One region of the Shewanella sp. AC34-MNA-CIBAN-0136 genome, then DNA from elsewhere that is predicted to be linked to it. Evidence: riboswitches for the same ligand, from Rfam matches in the RefSeq annotation. Region 1 holds a riboswitch; the other holds the start of a gene.
What was found. A riboswitch is a leader RNA that binds a small molecule or an ion and turns the genes downstream of it on or off. The one in region 1 is predicted to bind lysine.
Positions count from the first base shown of each region.

Region 1 (3,408 bases):
AACCGACTCGTAACTTTCATTACCGCCAATGGCAACCTGCTCGCCTTCACGCATCGGTTTACCGTCATGATCAAGACGCACGACCATGTTAGCTTTACGGCCACAATGACAAATCGTTTTAAGCTCAACCAACTTGTCAGCCCAGGCTAATAAATATTGGCTGCCTGGAAATAGTTCGCCTTGAAAATCATTGCGAAGACCATAGCACAATACTGGAATATCAAGATTATCAACAACATGAGTAATCTGTCTAACTTGTTCTTTACTTAAAAACTGACTTTCATCAATCAATACGCAATGAATTTTTTGCTCATCATTCGACGTCGAAATTAACTCAATTAAATTATCAGTGCTACCGAACACCTGCGCTTCGGTTTCGATGCCGATACGTGATGACACTTTGCCGACACCATAACGATTGTCTATCGATGCCGTCATCACTAAAGTGTGCATACCGCGCTCACGATAATTATAAGAAGACTGCAGTAATGATGTTGATTTACCGGCATTCATCGCCGAATAATAAAAGTACAGTTGCGCCAAAATGAAGCGTCCTAATGTTTAGCTAGTGAATGTCGTTCATATTACCTTTTCCAACATCGTAATAACAAATAAAAATGCCGTATTCATAACGAATACGGCATTTTTATTACAGCTTAAATTGGACATTTACCTACATACAGTAGGGCTTAGTTCAAGAAATTACTTCTTAGCCCAAAAGTGTAATATCACAATGCTGATGACAAACAACACGCTACAGCAAACTAACCCTGCGATTAATGAGCCAGTAAAACCTAATACGGTGTAACCGACTAAACTGATGAAAGCGGCAATTAAGGCATACGGCAGTTGAGTAACCACGTGATCAATATGATGACAACTGGCACCGGTTGACGACAATATAGTGGTGTCAGAAATGGGCGAACAATGATCGCCAAATACCGCACCAGACAATACTGCGGCCAACATTGGCAACATCATCGTGCTATCACTTCCCATAGCCATATCTGCTGCAATAGGCAACATAATCCCAAACGTGCCCCAACTTGTTCCTGTCGCAAATGCGGTAATACCCGCTAATAGGAATAACACTGCAGGTAACATCGCAAACGGAATATTGTCAGTGGCTAAACTTGCCATGTACTTACCGGTTTCAAGCTGTCCAATCACACTCGAAATTGTCCATGCAAAAAGTAATATGTAAATGGCTGGCAACATAGAGCGCGCACCAACCGACATCCCTTTGAGTAACATAGACAAATCAACTTTTTGCTGAATCGCTAGAATGAGTGTTGCAATAAGACCAATTACAGAGCCAAAAAATAGTGACGAGCTAACATCGGTATTCTCAAATGCCCCGAGTACATTAAACGGTAAGTCTTTTGCTGCTAACACATCGGCGCCACTTGACACCATAAAATACACTGTCGCAAACACCAATACCGCGATAGGTAAAAATAAGCCCATCACTTTACCGGTATCGGCTTCAGGTAAATCTGTAACAGCGCCAGGGGGTTGGCCTTTTGACTCATCAAACAAGTTACCCCGCAGTGCGTTTAATTCATGCTGGCGCATTGGGCCAACATCTAAGCTAAACGTTGCAACACACAGTAATAATAATAACGAAAAAATGGCATAAAAGTTCATTGGGATCATTTGAATAAAGACGCTCAAATGACCAGAATCTGTAAATCCATGAGCCGTTAAAATACCGCCAATTAAGGCGATAATATATGCACCCCAGCTAGATACGGGAGAAATAACACACACCGGCGCAGCGGTGGAATCAAGAATATAAGCTAATTTTGCACGCGAAATATGGTAGCGATCTGTGATTGGACGTGAAATCGAGCCGACGACTAAACTATTAAAGTAATCATCAATAAACACTACGCAGCCTAAAAACATGGTCATTAACTTGGCATCACGTTTATTGCGAATACGCAATTTAGCCCAATCAGCAAAAGCACGAGCAGAACCACTGACAGTGATCAATGCAGTGATCATACCCAGCACAATCAAAAAGCCTAAAATGTACACATTCCAACTGTTCAGTCCGGCGTCTTTCCAAACTAACTGGCTGGCTGTATTTAAAATATATTCGCCACTGCCAACCAATGAGAAATCGGTTAGTAATAAGGCGCCGAAAACAATGCCAACCCCTAAAGATAGCAATACTTTACGAGTTAAAATAGCCAGAGTAATAGCCACAAGTGGTGGCAAAACAGAAAGTGCCGAATCGGCATAACTTATTATCATAATTTAATTATTTCTTCGTTGGATACGAATGGAGAAAAACTAGAAATAAGGCTAAACATACACAGGAAGTGTATGCGTTAACTTAACTAGTAGCACTCCACAGTAATATCCATTTAATATGAATATCATTCTTTTTATCAAGTCGATAAAAACACTATGACAGTGCAGTCCCTTTCGAGAACTGCCCCAACAAATGCGGCTGATAACCCCATTTATTTCGGCATTGCACCCTTTTATGTCGAATTATTGGCATCACCCAATTCAACATGACTTTTATGCAACGCACCTCTACTTTTGTTGTTTGTAGTTAAAGCTCATTACACACAACGCGAACATACAATCATAAATTACATATTCTGCGCCAGTAAAAAGCACTAAACAGCACGACAAATAACAACAACATCAATTTAAACCACAATTGCATAGCATTAGTTTAACGTTTTTAAATCAAATGCACACTAGTGTAATGGGCACAAAAACAGCAACCGCATCAAACCCTGGATATTTGAACTGAATTTTTAAAAATCAACACCTAAACCAGTACTAAATCCAAGAGAAATCCAAGAGTAGCCCAATAAAAAAGGTTTCTACCTTATGAGTAGAAACCTTTTAATCGTACAACAGAACGTTTAATAGCGCGTCAAAGTCGGCTGAACAACACGAGCTTAATCAACGCCTCCGTTTAGCGACTTAACATCTGATTAAACGAGGTTGTTCAATGCCGGTACCGCTTCAAATAAGTCGGCAACCAAACCATAATCCGCCACTTGAAAAATAGGGGCTTCAGGGTCTTTGTTAATGGCCACAATTACTTTTGAGTCTTTCATGCCAGCAAGATGTTGAATCGCGCCAGAAATACCCACTGCAATGTACAAGTTAGGGGCGACAATCTTACCCGTTTGGCCAACTTGCAAGTCGTTAGGTACAAAGCCCGCGTCTACAGCTGCACGTGATGCACCTACTGCTGCGCCTAACTTATCGGCTAGTTGTTCTAAAATGGCAAAGTTTTCACCGCTGCCCATACCACGGCCGCCAGACACAATAATGCCAGCATTACCGAGTTCAGGACGGGCTGATTCAGTGAGTGACTGAGAAACAAACTCAGTTTTTGAATCAATTGCTTGGCTTAAGTTGATGACTTCAGCACTG
Region 1 is NZ_JBEOPJ010000016.1:28,980-32,387, forward strand. It holds gene AAEY94_RS15515 (thymidine kinase) at 1-543, opposite strand, end outside; gene AAEY94_RS15520 (Na+/H+ antiporter NhaC family protein) at 703-2,262, opposite strand; lysine riboswitch at 2,342-2,558, opposite strand; gene AAEY94_RS15525 (electron transfer flavoprotein subunit alpha/FixB family protein) at 2,961-3,408, opposite strand, start outside.

Region 2 (3,408 bases), on a different contig from region 1:
TATTGGTTAAACGTTGGTGCTCGGCATACCAAGTTTGAATATCGACTTGATGATCAAAGTACTCGCGGTTCCAATTAACCCCTGTAATGGGATCAAAACGCCCTAGAGTAAACTCACCACTCTTTTGATTAATCCCTAAAGGATTGGCTAAGGGAGCAAGCGTAATATCACCTAAAACCTGGTAACCTTCCAATAAGGTCATCAGTTGATAAATCACAGCATTACCTTGCACTTCAGCACCATGAACATTGGCCTGAATATACACGCTAGGCGCAACACTCTCGCTACCAATGAATGAATATACTGGAACGGTCAATGCGTGTCCTGTCGCCAGTTCTCCAACTTGAACTGACGATTGTATTGCTTTAGTCATATGATTACTCAAACAGGTTTTGGTGCAAAGCATTAACCACTTGCGCCGCTTCCGACTCTGCAACCAACACACATAAATTATGTGGGCTTGCGCCTTGGCAAATCATCCGAACATTATGGTTTTCAAGCACTTTAAACACCCTACTACAAATGCCAGCCGTTGATGCTATGCGATTACCGATGATGGCGATTAACGCTAAATCTTCCTCGACTCTTACACGACAATGTTGCGATAACTCTTGTAATAACGACTCACTGAGTAAGCCCTGGCCACTTGAATCTGAACCCGTTTTATCTAGGGTTAACGATACGTTAACCTCCGAGGTCGTGATTAAATCGACGGATATTTTGTGTCGCGCCAAGGTCGCGAACGTTTCTGCCAAAAAGCCCTGAGCATGTAACATTTGCAAGCTATGCAAGTTAAGTAAAGTTTGATCGCGGCGTAACGCCACCGCTCTAAACACTGGGGTATCTTCAACTTGATGACGGATCCAAGTTCCGCCCATTTCAGGCGCTTTACTTGAACCTACAAACACCTGAATTTTTTGTCTTACTGCCGGTAAAATGGTGGCGGGATGCAATACTTTAGCGCCAAAGGTCGCCATCTCAGCCGCTTCATTAAAGCTAATTTCAGCAATCGGGCGGGCATTGGGGGCAAGGCGTGGGTCAGTGGTATAAATACCGGCCACATCGGTCCAAATCTCAACCGCTGTAGCACGAAGCGCTTCGGCAAGTAATGCCGCCGAATAGTCACTACCACCACGGCCTAATGTTGTTGTTCGTCCCTCTTCATCCGCACCAATAAAGCCTTGGGTAACGATAACGTAACGCGCAAGTAATGGCTGTAAAAAGTCACCTGCTAACATTGAAATAGCTTCAATTTGTGGCTCTGCGCGACCAAAGTGACTGTCGGTACGTAATACTTGACGCACATCAAAATGATTTGAAGCAGTGCCCTTTTCCCGAATAACCGCAGAAAATAAAATCGATGAACATTGCTCTCCCGTCGACAGTAACTCGTCCATAACCGCTTTGCTGCGATTCAGCTCTAACGATTCGCTGAGTACTGACATCCGACTGAGTATTTTATCAATACTGGCTGCCACGTCTTGCGGACGACCGAGTTCATCTAATATCGCATATTGAATTTGAGCAATTTGCTTAAGCAATACCAAGCGACGCTCGTCATTCACATTAGCTTGAGTTAACTCAACTAATAAATTGGTCACTCCGCTGGAGGCGCTTACTACCACAAGGCGAGTAGCTTGATTAGCCAACACAATATCTGCACAACGGCTCATAGAGGCGTAATCAGCAACTGAGGTGCCGCCAAATTTGGCAACGACTAATTCTGGGGTATCTATTTCAGACTGAACAAAGCTCATACTGATGCCTCCGCTGTTTGCGAAAGACTCAAAAATAAGATGTGATTTACTAACATGATATACGCTCCGAACACACTACGTTCGAAGAGCCTGGTGCTAAGATAACGCACCCTTATAGAAGGGAAACAGCAATCATCACCAGAAGCTCTCCACCAAAAAAATAGGTGACAATCGTTAGGATTCAGCCTAATCGACCGATATCAATGTTTGCCAGACAAACTGATACCTCGGCGCTAATCTCCATCATAAGTGGTCATCGGATTGGCATCCTCTCACTTACTACCTAGTTAACGCTCCTCTTCTGTTCCTCCCGAAGGAGGGAGTTGAAAATAGCAAAAAATACCCTATCAAGTCAATCAGCAAACACAGTAAAAATACACTGTTTTGATAAAAAATATCGCTGCAGTGAAATATTATGCGGCTGCGACTTCAGAGCAATGATTGTTCTCTATTACGAAAAAATGCCCATAAATATCCAAAAAACATAATTAACCGCAAATTACCGAGACAATCTAGTGAGTATTGTCTCAAAATAATGTGTTAATTATTTTATCGCAGCTGTGCCGTTTTAATTACGTCATTATTTACCCAGTTATACGAACCTATCTCTGGCAACTCACTCACCATCCTTAATCGGTGATTAAAAATTCCCATATCAACTTCAGGTTTGATGCTATCAAGGCATGCAATCAAAGATAGCAAACCTTGATTAACGTAGTAAATTGCATGTTGATTAAATTCTCGACCAAGCTCAACAGCTTGTTCTTTATCAATAAAAATAGCCCAGCTCTTTTCCATATGCGACAAATCAGGTGCTGCACCGATTAACGCACGATAGGGACGATTATATTGTTGAATTTTAAATTGAAGCTGACGATCGAGTAAGCGATTTTGACTAGGAGAGAGTCTTGAACCACGGGGGTTATGGGCAGTAACAATAGCAAATGGGAAATCATGAGAAAGGCGTTGAGTAAACAAAAAATGAGTACTTTGATACTCATTCCACAATGTATCTATAACATTTTCCATAATAAATTTTCGTCAATTAAGCCAGAATTAGTCTAGCAGATAGGTTTGATTTCTAAAAGGTTTACGATCTAAATCAGCAGTACTATATTAGAAAACCATTAATTATTATCATCTTAGCAAGGTTAATCTTTCATATACTCGAGTGTTATATTAATTTTTTAACATTTAATTTGTTAACAAATGCCTAAAACGAGTACAATAACCATTACGCACTATTAAATCACTGTAGCAAAGTTAGCTACATACACCTCAAAAACTCAGCAAATGTTGTTGTGAGTGTGACGATTTTTTGATGTAAAGTTTACAGTCGTACTAAATTTGTTCTACATTTGATAAAACATTAATACGATTAAATAAGTTTGCAATAGAAGGAACTATCTTTCTAAATGGCATTCATAGTAAGTAAGCTTAAGTGCAACAAATTTTACACCATCATGAATAAGTGCAAACGCGTGCCTTGGCGTAGTGGTAATTAATCGACGTAAGCAGACTCAGTAACCAGTATTAAGTGTTAAGTGTTACATAATAGAGTTTATAGAGAGTGTTTAATTCAGGGTAGACATAGATAAACACCAAAAAATATCGGAATCTTAGCGCATTAGCTAAAGCGCTATTGCAATCT
Region 2 is NZ_JBEOPJ010000002.1:236,218-239,625, forward strand. It holds gene AAEY94_RS02730 (succinylglutamate desuccinylase/aspartoacylase family protein) at 1-373, opposite strand, end outside; gene lysC (lysine-sensitive aspartokinase 3) at 378-1,757, opposite strand; lysine riboswitch at 1,892-2,066, opposite strand; gene AAEY94_RS02740 (DUF3293 domain-containing protein) at 2,307-2,786, opposite strand.
Region 2: it holds a riboswitch for lysine, as region 1 does, so the genes downstream of both, lysC (lysine-sensitive aspartokinase 3) here and AAEY94_RS15520 (Na+/H+ antiporter NhaC family protein) in region 1, are expected to answer to the same signal.